Regions from separate parts of the Glutamicibacter sp. AOP5-A2-18 genome, predicted to be linked through region 2. Evidence: riboswitches for the same ligand, from Rfam matches in the RefSeq annotation. Region 2 holds a riboswitch; the other holds the start of a gene.
The links. A riboswitch is a leader RNA that binds a small molecule or an ion and turns the genes downstream of it on or off. The one in region 2 is predicted to bind S-adenosylmethionine.

Region 1: linked by a shared signal. The riboswitch ahead of ACT3RW_RS16995 (flavin reductase family protein) and the one ahead of ACT3RW_RS04300 (bifunctional o-acetylhomoserine/o-acetylserine sulfhydrylase) in region 2 are both predicted to bind S-adenosylmethionine.

What each region holds. Positions count from the first base shown of each region.
Region 1 is NZ_JBQSVW010000001.1:3,549,298-3,556,783, forward strand. It holds gene ACT3RW_RS16980 (MFS transporter) at 1-590, opposite strand, end outside; gene ACT3RW_RS16985 (ZIP family metal transporter) at 614-1,357, opposite strand; gene dnaB (replicative DNA helicase) at 1,396-2,751, opposite strand; gene ACT3RW_RS16995 (flavin reductase family protein) at 3,402-3,902, opposite strand; SAM riboswitch class IV at 3,999-4,116, opposite strand; gene ACT3RW_RS17000 (AMP-binding protein) at 4,459-6,066, shown strand; gene ACT3RW_RS17005 (PaaI family thioesterase) at 6,084-6,500, shown strand; gene ACT3RW_RS17010 (dihydrofolate reductase family protein) at 6,546-7,130, shown strand; gene ACT3RW_RS17015 (hypothetical protein) at 7,209-7,373, opposite strand; gene ACT3RW_RS17020 (hypothetical protein) at 7,417-7,486, shown strand, end outside.
Region 2 is NZ_JBQSVW010000001.1:897,488-904,973, reverse strand. It holds gene ACT3RW_RS04315 (SHOCT domain-containing protein) at 112-510, shown strand; gene ACT3RW_RS04310 (SGNH/GDSL hydrolase family protein) at 581-1,438, shown strand; gene metX (homoserine O-acetyltransferase MetX) at 1,535-2,668, opposite strand; gene ACT3RW_RS04300 (bifunctional o-acetylhomoserine/o-acetylserine sulfhydrylase) at 2,671-4,014, opposite strand; SAM riboswitch class IV at 4,104-4,224, opposite strand; gene ACT3RW_RS04295 (VOC family protein) at 4,397-5,041, shown strand; gene ACT3RW_RS04290 (GNAT family acetyltransferase) at 5,096-5,515, opposite strand; gene ACT3RW_RS04285 (CPBP family intramembrane glutamic endopeptidase) at 5,533-6,303, opposite strand; gene ACT3RW_RS04280 (aminoglycoside phosphotransferase family protein) at 6,377-7,222, shown strand; gene ACT3RW_RS04275 (hypothetical protein) at 7,307-7,486, shown strand, end outside.

The sequences.
Region 1 (7,486 bases), 2.7 Mb from region 2:
ACCGGAATGATCCCGCAGAACGCTACGACCACCAAAACGGCGACACCAGTAAAGACCCAGCGCCAGCCCAGGTGCACCGCCATCAGACCTGCCAACCATGGACCGATCATCGCCGGCAGTACCCAGGCGGTAGCAAACAACGCAAAGATTTTAGAGTGCAAGTGTCCGGGATAGGCGCGTGCAATCAGCACGTAAATGGCTACGGTAATGGCGCCACCACCGATGCCCTGCAGGATGCGACCTGTAATAAGCACCTGCATGTTCGCGGCCGAACCACAGACTACCAAGCCCACACAGAAGATCGTGACACTGATCAGCAGAGGAAACTTTGGCCCCCAGCGGTCGGTAATCTCGCCAGCTGCGACCATGCCCAGCATGCCACTGGCAATCGGAGCGGCAAAGGCTAACGCAAAATAGCGTTGCCCGTGCAGTAGTTCGCTGACCAACGGCATGACGGTGGTAACCGCCATGGACTCAAAGGCAACAAGGAACACCAGAATAAACATGCCGATGGTGGTGGCAAGATACTGCGGTGCGTAGATCGATTCTGTAGTGGGTCCAGACAGGCGGGAACTACGGTTTGAAGGCATAGTCCAATCTTGCCAGCTTGTGGTTAGCCGCCTAGCACGTGCAAGGCAAAGGCCGAGAGGAAACCGGCGGTAACCAACAACCCGGTGTAGTCATGCTCAACGGAATAGGCTTCGGGGATCATCGTGTCGGCAATCATGGTCAGGATGCCACCAGCGGCCACTGCTGTAGCGAAAGCCAGAGCCTGCCCAGGCATGGATTGCATAACAAGTGCGCCAAAGAAGGCAGCCAGCCCACAGGAAATTGCGATGGATCCCCATAGCGCGGCAATCGTTTTGCCTTGGCGCCCGGCGTCTTTCATTTGAGCTGTGCTGGCCAGACCTTCGGGAACATTCGAGATGAAGATGGCGATAAGCATGGCTGGGTTGATGCTCGCACTGGTAACCACAGTTAGGCCCAGGGCCACCGACTCCGGGATACCGTCAATCAGTGCACCAACGGCCAGGGCGGTGCCTGACGATTCCCCTTGGCTGCCTTTACCTGACTTCACTTGACGCTTTTTCGTACGCCAATCCAGTAATCGATTGGCTAAGAAATATAGTCCGGCACCTACCAGCACGCCAGCGATGGTAGCTAGCAGGCCACCGGTTTCGAAGGCTTCTAACACCAACTCAAAACTCAGCGCACTAACCAATACTCCGGCGCCGAAAGCCATGATCGCGCAGACCCAAACTTTTGGGATCTTGAACCACCAGGCCGCACCGGAACCCAGCAAAAGTGCCGAGCCGGCCACCGTACCCCACAGCAGAGCCTGCAAAGAAGCAATCATGGAACTCACTATAGCCAGCAAATCGAATCTGGCTGGAACTAGCCCTCTGAGGACATGTTATTAAAGCGTGAGTAGTGACCCTGGAAGGCTACGGTGATGGTCTTAGTTGGACCCGCACGGTGCTTAGCGATGATCACGTCAGCTTCACCCGGACGGTTTTCCTTGTCGTAAACATCATCACGATGCAGCAAGATAACCATGTCGGCGTCCTGCTCAATCGAGCCCGATTCACGAAGATCGGAAATCATTGGCTTCTTGTCGGTTCGCTGTTCGGAACCACGGTTCAGCTGAGACAGTGCAATCAGTGGAACGTCGAGTTCTTTGGCCAGCAACTTCAGGTTACGCGAGAACTCCGAGACTTCCTGCTGACGGGATTCAACGCGCTTACCCGAGCTCATCAGCTGCAGGTAGTCAAGAACAATCATACGCAGCTCGTTGCGCTGCTTGAGTCGACGGCACTTGGCACGGATTTCCATCATGGACATATTCGGCGAATCATCGATGAATAGTGGAGCTTCGTTCAAGCGACCCATGGTGGTTGCAATCTTGGTCCACTGCGAGTCTTCCACCGAACCCTTTCGCAGGTCCTGAAGCTGGATGGAGGCTTCTGCCGAAAGCAGGCGCATCGCGATCTCGTTGCGGCCCATTTCCAAGGAGAAGAAGACGGTAGCCATATTGTTCTTGATGGCTGCAGAGCGTGCGAAGTCCAGTGCGAAGGTCGACTTACCGACGGCGGGACGGGCCGCGATGATGATCATCTGACCACCCTTGAGGCCCTGGGTCAGCTCATCAAATTCGTAGAAACCGGTAGGTACGCCGGTGATGCCGTCGCCTGCGTTGGCTGCGTTTTCGATTTCGTCAACGGTGCCTTCGATAATGTCCGAAAGGCGTACGTAGTCTTCACTGCTGCGGTTTTCGGCAACCTTGTAGACCTCAGCCTGAGCTTCGTTGACGATGGCATCAACTTCACCGTCTGGCGAGTAACCCATCTGAACAATGCGGGTACCGGCGTCCACCAAACGACGAAGTACTGCGCGTTCTCGTACGATTTCTGCGTAGTATCCAGCGTTCGCAGCGGTTGGGACTTGCTGGATGAGGTTGTGCAGATATGCGGCTCCACCAATACGTGAGATCTCTCCACGTTTGGTCAGTAAGTCAGCAACGGTCACCGCATCGGCTGGTTCTCCTCGACCATAAAGATCGATGATTGCTTCGTAAATGGATTCGTGAGCGGGACGATAGAAATCGGTGCCACGCAGTGCTTCAACTACGTCTGCAATGGCGTCCTTGGAGAGCATCATGCCACCGAGCACGGACATTTCCGCCTCGATGTCCTGTGGCGGCTTGCGCCCCGCGTCGGATTCCCGTGCCTCGTAAACCGGCTCAGCACTCATTACAGCCACTTCCATCCCTATTGAACCGCTGGGAAAAACTTCCTTGCCAGATGGCAACGCTCCATCATGTCAGTCGATACCGACAACTGAAAAAGCGTCTGTGGATATTTCTGTCCCAAAGTCAACACTAAGACCGTTATTTGCTCACGTAAACCTCGTTATCCACAGCGCCTGTGCATAACATGGCCTGACTTGTGGACTGCCCTGTTCACTAACTGGGGAGAACCCTGTGGATTAATAACTATTACCATTCGGTAATATGTTTTGACTTGGGTGTTTGTGTTTACACAGCTGTGGACAGAAAAATATTTTGTTGAAGCTTGCGGCACCCTTCGCAGAGTTATCAACAGCCAAAAACACCCGGAATTCGGGGTTATTAGCGATATGCACAGAGTTCTACACACATCACCCACAAGCGTGTGGATAACCCTGTGGATAGTGAGATTCTCCTAAAACCCTTAGTCACCGTAGGTTAAGCGGTTCACTTGACCCTCAAAAACGACGTCGTCCACATTTCTTTGCCCCAAGGCATCTTTTGTCCCCGTGGATAACTCACCACATCATCAAAATGCTGCCGTCACGCAAAAACGCTCCGGGTGGAACACCGTGTGTTCCGTCCGGAGCGTTTGAGCAACTAGCTAGCTGAAGTTTTAGACGAGTTCAGGAACTGGGATTGAATGAAATCGTGAATCATGGAAGATCTGTGGCGAATGTTCGGAGGCGTGGTGCCCGTGCACTTCCAAGAAGACGACCCAGTGATCTCCAGCTTCAACTTCGTTGTAGATGGAAGTCTCCAGCCACAATGTGGATTCCTCGATAAACAGCGCGCCACGATCAGTGACGGCAGTGTCTACACCACGGAAGCGGTCACCGGTCTTTGAGGCGAGCTGCGCGCACACTCCCCCATTGCGGTCGCTGAGCACTGAGACGCCAATGTGGCCAGCTTCGCGTAATTTGGGCCAGGTGTTAGAAGTTTTCTGTACTGCAAACATCACCAGCGCAGGTTCCAACGAAACACCAACGGTGAACGACGAAGCGATAATTCCGGTTTTTACACCGTCAATCTCGGCGCAAAGAGCTGCGATGCCTGAGGGGTGCTGAGCGAAAACCTTGCGGAGCGTCAGCGGGTCAAGTTCACGATTCAATGACATGGCTCGATTCCTTCTGGTCTTGCCCACGGCGCTGAAGAGACCCGAGCAAACGGTTCGGCGTCCCCGAATCCACTTCTCACTGATCATTCACGCAGTGCGCGGTACTTGTTTCAACACCATTTAGCGCGAAACCGAATCCTCACCTGGAGCACCCCACTACCGTAGAGAGGGTTGCCGATCAGCAAGCCAGGGCTTATAGCTGATGCTCTTGATTCTGTTTAAAACGATATGGGTCATGACGAAGTATCGTCAAACAAATCACTTCGTAAATCGCAATATTCAATGATTCATTCGACGCATAGGCCTACATCGAGGTGTCTGGCAGTCAATTATTCAGAAGATGTGTGATCCATAACGCAATCCGCTTATCGGTGACATCCTGCCCAGCTCGGTCACCAAGGCCACTTCAACGCTTTTCTGGGGCCGCCCACCGTAATGAAACCGGGTTCCTTTCTCTGGCGTTCAGGTTCATGCCACGATAAAAGATGCAGTGTTATGCGTCACACCATTCATTGCCTGCCGCCGTTGCCAGAGATGATGAGTGAAGGATGCCTCCATGGTAGAAATTCAGGCCAACCATTCAGAACTAACCCCGTTGCGTTTCCTTGAACGCTCGGCCGAGGCCTACCCCAGCAAGACCGCCATCATTCATGGGACTCGTAGTTATACCTACAAAGAATTCGAAACTCGGGTGCACCGTTTTGCTCAAGTACTAGCCGAGCGCATCGAACCCGGTGACCGAGTAGCGGTCTTGGCACCAAATACTCCTGAGATGTTGATGGCTCACTACGCCGTGCCGCTAGCTGGGGGTGTGCTCATCGCTCTGAACACGCGACTCTCCGCCCACGAGCTGCAGTACATCATCGACCATTCGGGAGCGAAGCTCCTCCTGGCCGATACCGAATTATTGGAGAACACCAAAACCCTGCGAGGCGAAAACCCCGGCCTGCAGGCACTGATTGAGATCACCGACGACCAGTTCACCTCCCCACGCCCGAACGTGGAAGTTGATGGAACCTTGGAGCAATTGCTGTCTACCACCAGCGACGAGAAACTGCCCTATGCGATCGCGGACGAGTGCTCTGCCATCGCCTTGAACTACACCTCGGGGACCACGGGAAAGCCCAAGGGTGTGCTCTACTCGCACCGCGGCAGCTACCTAAACTCTCTGGGTGAAGCGCACCATCAGGGCCTTAGCTCAGCGACCCGATACCTCTGGACGCTACCGATGTTTCACTGTAACGGCTGGTGTACACCTTGGGCAGTGACCGCAGTTGGTGGCACCCATCTATGCCTGCGTGGAGTGCGTGAAGATGCAGTGTGGGATGCCATCGAGAACCTCGGAACTACTCACCTGTGCGGTGCCCCGACTGTTTGCTCGATCATCGCCGACTCGACTCGGGCGCACCAACTTCAGGCTCCGCTGCGCATCACCACCGCTGGAGCTCCACCGTCCCCGGCCATCATTTCCAAGTTGCAGAAACTGGGCATCGAAGTCGTTCACGTCTATGGGCTGACCGAAGTGTATGGCCCCTACACAGTCTGCGAATACCAAGAAGAATGGGATCAGCTAGAGCCGGCCGAACGCGTGGCCAAGCTAGCCCGCCAAGGCGTCGGAATGATCACCGCGGAGTCGGCACGCATTGTTGATGAGAACATGTTCGACGTTCCTGCCGATGCCCAGACTATGGGCGAAATCGTCTTGCGCGGTAACAATGTCATGATCGGCTATTACCGAGACGAAGAAGCAACCGCACAGGCCTTTGCCGGCGGATGGTTCCACACCGGCGACTTAGGCGTCATGCATCCCGACGGCTACATTCAGGTGCGCGACAGGGCCAAAGACATCATCATTTCCGGTGGCGAAAACATCTCAACCATCGAAGTGGAACAAGCTTTGGCTTCCCACCCCGAGGTACTGGATCTGGCCGTTGTTGGCATCGCCGATGAGAAGTGGGGCGAACGTCCCGTGGCCTACGTGATCCGAGCCAGCGACTCCACCTTGAGCGCGCAAGATCTGATCGATTTCGCCAAGCAGAAACTTGCTGGCTACAAAGTTCCGCGCACCATCGTTTTCCCGCAGGATTTGCCGCGTACTTCAACGGGTAAAGTGCAAAAGAACGTACTACGAGCCCAAGCGCTTGAACAGCTTAATAAGAACTAAATGTTTTGGAGTCAGCTATGAGTTCCACCAACCAACCAATCCCCGATAAGACCAGCCGGTTCACCGATAGTGTCGGTCTTATCTTTGATGAAGTCTCAGCCACACTTGTCCGTGGGCACGCGGAGCTGAACGAAGACCACCACACACCTTGGGGAGTGGTCCACGGAGGCATTTACGCCACCATGGTTGAAAGCGCTGGCAGTGTGGGAGCCAGTTACGCGGTGGCCGAGCGCCAGCAGTTTGCCGTTGGTGTTCATAACGCCACCGACTTCCTCCGCCCCTCCACCGGAGCACATGTGCAGGTCGAGGCCAAGGCCCTTTTCCAAAGCAAAACTCAGCAGCTCTGGGACGTTGTTATTACCGATACGGCTACGGGCAAAGTACTTTCGCGCGGACAATTGCGCACCCAGAACGTAGATTTGCCCAAATCTTGAGCGTAATCTGATGGCATCTAGCGGATCAGCCTCGGGAGGCTCATTATGAGTGCCACCTATACCTTTGATGTGTTCAGTAGTCTTGATGGTTTCGGCAGTGCCGGTGGCGACTGGGGAGGATACTGGGGCAAACAAGGACCGGAGCTACTTGCTCGACGCCTTGAGCTCTACGGCCAGGAGTGCCACATGGTTTTTGGGGCGAATACTTTTCGTTTGTTCTCCCAGTTTTGGCAGGAGATTGAACAGAATCCTGAAGTTGAAGATCCTTGGGGCGTTGCCATGCATGAGCAACCCGCCACGGTCATCTCCACAACGCTTAGCGACCCACTGAAGTGGCCACAGGCCACCTTGGAGCGGGCCGATGCCGTGGAGGTGGTCAGGCAATTAAAGGCCACCTCAGCGTTGCCCCTGCGATCTCACGGTAGCTTGGCGATGAACCGCTCCCTGCTCGCCGCCGGTCTGGTGGACTTTATTCAAATAACCATTTTCCCGGTACTCACCGGAGCTCACGGAGACTCCCCTGTGCTGGATGTCGGCGAAGACTACGATCTAGAACTCATTGATTCGCGACTTTTAGATGGCAGTATCCAAGAATTGACCTATCGGCCAACTCAACACGTAACTCTCTGAGCTTTTCAGAGCTCTAGGTAATAACCATTCATTCTGCATGTTTGAATATTTGAAGGTGAGACTGACATTGAGAGTGCATCAAAGATTCCCAACAGTTATCGCGGTCATTGCAGCCTTGTCGCTGACGGGCTGCTCGGCTTCTGAATCAACGGCCCAGAGTTCCACATCATCCCTGACGACTTCTTCGTCCGCCTCAGCCTCTGCCTCTTCACCCCGTTCATCCCCGTCTCCCACAGCGCTCAAGGACCTCACACCAAATATGGTTCTGGGCGCCAGCATCCCGTCAATGTGCGAGTTTCCGGCCGGGAAATTGGTCGGCGGTGTCCTGAAGGAAGAGCACTCCGAATATCCCAACG
Region 2 (7,486 bases):
ATTCACTCCGCCATACCAAAAACGCGTATTTGACTAGTACAAAAGATTTCATTGCCTCACTGTGAGCGCTTCGCCAGTAGAGCAGATTCAGCCCAACCAGAATTAGGTTCCATGAAACGTTTCGAAGTAATTGACGAATTCCCCGAGCTCGACACAACCGACACGTCAAGTTTCGGTTTTATGGAAGACTCTTCATCCAGCGGATCAGGATTTATTGACACCGCATTCGGCGTAATGCCGGTTCTGATCGGTATTTTTGTGGTTCTCTTCTTGGCCGTCATGGCCTTTATTATCTATTCCCAGGTGCGCAACTACCGCAAGATCAAGAGCGCTGGAATGGATCCACTAACCCTCGAGGCAGACTTGGCAACTCGGTTGGCACAATCAAATTTGCTCGCCCCCAAGAAGTCCCTGGAAGCAAAGTTGAACGAACTTGCCGATCTTCGCACCCGCGGAGTCATCTCCGGGGAAGAGTACGAGCAGGCCCGCCGCGACGCACTCAAGGAATAAATGGCACGGTGTTGCAGATCATCCCTGAGACTGATTGACGGAACGTTACCATACGGTAACAATATAAATTGTGCCTAAAGATTTTGATTTCGAAACCAGCAATTCCACGGAAAAGACGCTCCATCCTTGGCGCCGCTATGTTGCCCTAGGCGATTCGTTCACCGAAGGGATCGGCGATCCAGATCCCTCAAACGCAGGACAGCATCTTGGCTGGGCGGACCGTCTAGCCCAGGAGCTGAGCACCTCAGTCCCGGACTTCGCCTACGCAAACTTGGCGATCCGCGGCAGGCTGATCGGACAAATTGTTGCCGAGCAGTTGGCCCCGGCCGTCGAGCTGAAGCCGGACTTGATTTCACTCTGCGCAGGCGGCAACGACGTACTGCGCCCGGGCGGTGACCCGGATAAGATCGCGGACATTCTTGACGGCGCGGTCTCCAAGCTCAGCGCCACCGGTGCGACGGTGCTCCTTGTTACCGGTCCAGATATTCGCGATACTCCGGTGCTCGGAAGCATCCGCGGCAAGGTCGCGATCTACAACGAGAATGTGCGCGCCGTCGCCGCTCGCTACGACGCGATCGTGGGCGATATGTGGGCCCTGCGTGAACTGCACCAACCGCAGATGTGGGCACCGGACCGCCTGCACTTCTCCCCTCTGGGGCATCAGCGAATCGCCGCCATGGCGCTGGATTCACTCAACGTACCGCACACCTTGGATACCAAAGTGGAGCCGGTGCAGGATCTACGCACCTGGCGCGAGGCACGCTTCGAGGACCTACACTGGGCGCGCGAGCACTTGGCCCCGTGGGTGCTGCGTCGTTTACGTCACCAGTCTTCGGGTGATGGCATCAGCGCAAAGCGTCCGTCGGCCACACCATTTACCGTGGCTAAACCGAACGATTCCCTCGGCGCCGGCGACTGCGCACAGTAGGGGTTAGAAAACAGCAAAATAGTAGGGACAGCATCCACCGAAAACTGGTGGCGGCTGCCCCTACTGTTGTATGGGCTCTTGTATGGGCCGACTTCTTTAGCGGTTAAAAACCGTTGTGCGCAGAACACCATCGAGCTGATGCGCGTCGGTCAAAAAAGCATCGTGCCCGATCGGGGAATCGATAAAGTGCACCGGCACCGGTGTTGGCAGTGCCGCGGCTAGCTTGTGCGATTGCTCCGGGAAGTACAGACGGTCCGAGCTCACGGCGACCACCAGCACGTTCACGTTCTCCAGCCTCGCTAAGGCGGAGCACAGCGAGTCGTGACCGCGAGCCACGTCGTGGCTCATCAGCGCTTCGGTCAGCAGCAGGTAGCTGTTGGCATCAAAGCGGTTGGCCAGCTTCGTGGCTTGGTGGTCCAGGTAGCTTTCAACTTGGTAGCGACCGCGCGGCCCCGAGAGTTTGCCCGTGGGCGCCTCGCCAGGTTGTGCGGTGCGACCAAAGCGCGCTTCAAGTTCAGCTTCCGAACGGTACGTGATGTGCGCCAGACGCCGAGCCAGGCCTAGCCCGGCATGTGGGCGCGCCTCGTTGGCGTAGTAGTCTCCGCCAGCAAAGTTCGCATCCAGCCTGATGGACTGGGTCTGCACTTGAGCGAAGGCGATCTGTTCCGCGGTGGCTTGGGCACTAGATGCCATCACCACCAGGTTTTTGACCTGCTCGGGGAATTCAACGGCGTACTCCAAGGCTCGCGCCCCACCCATGGAACCACCAATCACCGCATGCCAGGAGCTAATTCCTAGCTGCGCGGCCAGGCGCGCTTCAAGGCGCACCGAATCTTTGATGGTGACAAAGGGGAAACGCGACCCATAGGGTACACCGTGTGCGTCCGGCGAAGACGGCCCGGTGGATCCATTACAACCGCCGACCATATTAACGGCGAGAACGAAGTACTTTGTGCTGTCGATCGTGGCCCCGGGGCCGATAAAGCCGTCCCACCATCCGGGTAGGGATGAATGCCCCTGGGCGACATGTGCGTCGCCGGTCAAAGCATGCATCACCAGCACGGCGTTGGAGCCATCGGCGCTCAGCTTGCCCCACGTTTCGTAGGCGAGTTCTACCTGTGGCAGGTAGCCGCCAAACTCAAAGTGGTACTCCCCCACAGCGCTACGGCGCGTCATGCCGTCTTGGCCGTGGGCGAGCGGTGTTTCTTCGTTGGTTGCAATGGATGCCATACCTAGAGCGTTTCCTGCAATTCCTTATTCTCAAGGGCTGCCACAGCGTTAAAGCCCAACTGGAGATCGGCCAAAATGTCCTTGATATTTTCTAGTCCGACGCTCAAGCGCACCAAGCCGGGGCTTACGCCCGCGGCAAGCTGATCGGCCTCGGAGAGCTGAGCGTGGGTGGTGGACGCCGGGTGGATGGCCAGCGAGCGCACATCGCCGATGTTGGCCACATGGGAGTGCAGCTCAAGGGCGTTTACAAAGGCTTGGCCTGCCGGCGCACCGCCAGAAAGCTCAAAGGCGAGCACCGATCCGGCGCCGTGCTGGCTGTACTTCTTGGCGCGCTCAAACCATGGTGAGGAGGCTAGGCCCGCATAGGCGACCTGCTGCACTTCATCACGGGCTTCGAGCCAGTTGGCCACTTCGCGCGCGTTTTCACCGTGGCGCTCAACGCGCAGGGACAGGGTTTCTAGCCCCTGGGCGATCAAGAACGCGTTAAAAGGTGACAGCGCTGAACCCAAATCGCGCAAGAGCTGGACTCGCGTCTTGAGGATGTAGGCCAGGTTGGCGCCGAGGATGCCGTTCACGCCAAGATCGCGAGCAAAAACCAGGCCGTTGTAGGACTCGTCCGGGGTGTTAAAGCCCGGGAAGCGCTGCGGGTCCTTGGCAAAGTCAAAGTTGCCCGAGTCCACAATCACCCCGGCGATCGCGTTGCCGTGACCGCCCAGGAATTTGGTGGCCGAGTGGATGACGATGTCAGCCCCAAATTCGATCGGGCGGATCAGGTACGGAGTGGCCAAGGTGTTATCCACCAGCAGCGGCACTCCATTTTCATGGGCGATCTTGGCGATTTCTTCGATGTCCAGCACGTCTTGGCGTGGGTTGGAAATGGTTTCGCCGAAGAACGCCTTGGTGTTTGGGCGCACCGCGTCGCGCCAATCCTGCAGGTTATCCGGGTCGGCCACAAAGCTGACCTCGATGCCCAGGCGCTTAAGCGTGTGCTTAAGCAGATTCTGGGTTCCGCCATACAAACTTGGGCTGGCCACCAGGTGATCGCCGGACTCGGCGAGGTTCAGGATGGCCAAGGTGGTCGCGGCCTGTCCGGAGGACAGCAACAGCGCACCCACGCCGCCTTCTAGATCGGCGATGCGAGTTTCTACTGCGTCGGTGGTGGGGTTGCCGATGCGGGTGTAGATCGGTTCCAGTTCCTGCAGCGCAAAACGGGCTGCAGCACTTTCTGCGCTTGGGAAGACAAAGGAAGTGGTCTGGAAGATCGGTAGTGCCCGGGCACCGGTGGTTGGATCTGGGGTCTGCCCGGAGTGGATCTGACGGGTTTCAAATGACCAGTTATTGCTCATGGTTTCCTCCAAAAATAGTTCTGTGACTTTTGGGGTAGACCACTGAGAAGACACCGACAGAAAGATCCTCATGAAGGCACTTCCAGGGTTACCCGCGCTTGTCCTTAGCAGCTTTTTGCTCCTAAGGGCCAGGTCTTCACCCGGGGCACCCCACCGCGGTTGGAGGGTTGCCGCCCAGTAAGCCGGGGCTTATTACTGGGACTCATGACCTACTTCCAGTGTGCCCGAAAACCGAAGATTTTTGCAATGTGAGAGCGCAAAATGGGTAGCAATCGGTCATATTTCGCGCCAGGCGCGATTTAGGTGCAGAGAATTCGATCACCGATTAAAAATTAGGCTTGCCTAAGTAGAGACTGTCATCACATGTTGTCATGATGGGCACATGATGAGGTTAGATCACGTAAGTTATGCCTGCGGCCCAGATGGGTTGCTGCCAACCGCGCAGAGAATCTCCGAGGCCTTGGGTTTGGAGTTCGTTAAGGGAGGCGTGCATCCGCGCTTCGGAACACGTAATGTCATCTTCCCGTTGAAGCATGGTCAGTATTTGGAAGTGGTTGAAGTGCTCAACCACCCCGCCAGCGACAAGGCTCCTTTTGGCCAAGCGGTACGAGCGCGTTCTGAGCTCGGCGGCGGCTGGATGGGCTGGTGCGTTTCGGTGGACGATCTGTCCAGCGCCGAAGAACGGCTGGGCCGCAAGTCGGTTCCGGGCAACCGCAAATTCCCCGATGGTCGCGAGCTGACCTGGCAGCAGATCGGCATTAAGGGTTTGATCGCCGACCCGCAGTGCCCGTACCTGATTTCCTGGGACGAAGAAGCTAAGGATCTGCATCCTTCCAAGGCACTTGAACCGAGCGGCGCGATCAGCGAGATCACCATTGCCGGCTCGCGTGATCGTGTGCTGGAATGGTTGGGGCAACCTGAAAACGTGAATCTGGGCCCAGTAGTCATGGACTATGAGGCACCCAACGGTACCCCGGGAATCATGACGGTGACCTTCGAAACCGATAACGGTCCGGTTGTGCTGTAACAACAACATCTTTCAAAGGTAGGCGGGGACAATGGCGTCCCCACCTACCTCTTTTTATGTGCTGGCATCCAGACGCTTGCCTAGAACCACAACGTTTTGGTCCACAAATCCCAGACGCTCATAGAAATTGAGCACGGCAGCGTTTTCATTACGCACCATCAACTGCACCTTGGGCACACCACGGTCCACTAGCCAGCTTGTTGCGGCCTGAACCATTGTGCTGCCAAGCCCGGTACCCTGCTTGAGCGGATCAACGGCCACATAGTAGAGCCAGCCACGGTGCCCGTCGTGGCCCACCATCGCAGTGGCAACAACTTTGTCTTCCTCGATCACGGCCAGCACCGTGGAAGTTGGGGTATCTAAGGCACGCTGCGCATCGGCGTATGGGTCGTTCCACGGCCGGGTCAGCCCGGTGGCTTCCCACAGTGCCACGGCTTGGTTTATCTGTTGCGCGGTCAGCTGTGAAATCTGCATGCCTACAGTTTAGGGGTTTAGTTGCCGATCCCGATCGCCGGACCGATCAGGGCATAACCGACAAAGCCGATGGCATCAAGCAGGAAGTGCGCGATCACCAGTGGCATCACCCGACCGTACTTTTGATAAACCCAGCCGAACACCACGCCCATGAGCATATTGCCGATCATCGGCCCCACTCCTTGGTACAGGTGGTAACTGCCACGGATCACTGCCGAGCCGAAGATCGTAGTCCACAATCCTAGGTTCAGCTTCTTTGCGTAGGTGAACAGGAAGCCGAGCATTAGTACTTCTTCGAGGACCGCATGGCGCACCGCCGAGAGCAACAACACCGGTACGCTCCACCAGTAGTCCCCCAGGTTGGCCGCCGAGATCGCGGTAGTGATCCCCAGTGCTCGACCGGCTGCATAAACGCCTAGGGTGCCAAGCCCCATGGCTAGGAACAGACCGGCGCCAAAGAGCGCATCTTTGCCCGGGGTGCGTAGGTCAAAGCCGATCTCGCGCACCCCTCGCCCGGTGCTGCGCTTCATCAGGTAAAGGGCCAGCAGCACCGGCACCAAGGCAAAGAGGATATCGAGTAGCTGGTAGGAGAAGTCAAAAAATTCGCGGTTGCTCAGTTGGTTGTTCAGCAACGTGGTCTGTTCGTGCAACGGTCCGCGGGTGAGTTTGTCGGCGAAGCTAAGAATCGAGTACACCGCGCTTTGGCCCAAAGACAAAGCTAGGACCACAACGATCTCAAATTTCAGGATCTTTCGTGTTGGGCTTGGCCCAAATTCTTCGACACTCACGCAATAGATCATAGGCTGATTAGGCTGTGTTTGTGCTGAGGTAACCTAAAGGTAGTGAAGTAAAGGAGCATGTGTGAGTCGTCCTGCCACCAGCGAAGAACTGCGTATCGCCCGCCAATTACGCCCCGATCTTTCATGGGAAGATGCCGGAGTTAATGAGGGCGGCCAGTTCCACAAGGTAGTCATCGCCAATCCGCATTCGGTGATTCGTATGGCCCGCACTCCCCAAGCTAGCGCGCAGATGCCGCGTTCGGTGAAACTGCTGGAGCAGCTTTCCGGTCAGCTGGATTATCAGATCCCGGTGGCGACCTCGCAGATTCTGCAGGTTAACGGGCTCAGCTCGGTGGCCATGAGTTTTATCCCTGGCAGTGCCCACGAACCGCACTATGGGGATCCGAAAGTTTTGGGAAAGCTGGTTAATGATCTGGCTGCTGTTGAATTGGAACCTCTGAGCAAGTATCTGGCCGAGCCCTTTGCTTTCCGCGGTGAGTGGACCGAAAAACGCCAGCAGCAGTGTTTCGACGCCTTGCCCGATCAACTGCGTGGGGCTGCCAGAAGGCTTTGGGCACAGCTAGATGAGCTGGCCCAGGTCCCGCCGGGGTTGGTCCACGGCGATCTAGCTGGACACAATATGCACTGGGTGGGTGAAGAGCTGATCGGCATCCTGGACTGGGATCTTGCCGCGGCGTGGGATCCTGCGCTGAATACCGCGTACCTGAGCCTGTGGCACGGTCTTCAGATGGTGGATCTGATCGCACCGAATCGGGACGAAGCCTATCGAGCAAAAATCTGGCTTGGCCTGATGAGTTTGGAGCGGCTCTCCGATACCCTTTTGCGCGCCGATGATCGGAACATCGACAAGCTGATAGACAAGATTGGGCCGCGAATCCTAGAGGCCGCGCAGGCGGTGAGGAACTGATGGTTGAAGCTCTGGACCCTCGTCCCAACGAAGCGGCCCAACGACTCGCGCACCGCCGTGGAGCGCACAAACTGAAGCTCATCGGTGAAGGTGTCGAGTTTCTGTTTTTTCAGCGCGGTCATCGGGATGGAACACGAAGGCTATCGGGTGCCGCGAGCACGTGTTTATGACACCACAAACAATCCAGCTACTCCAGCTTTGGGCCTGCAACATAAGGAACTAGAGCTCAGCGTCTGGGCGTTTGGAGCATTTGCGGGGTATCGC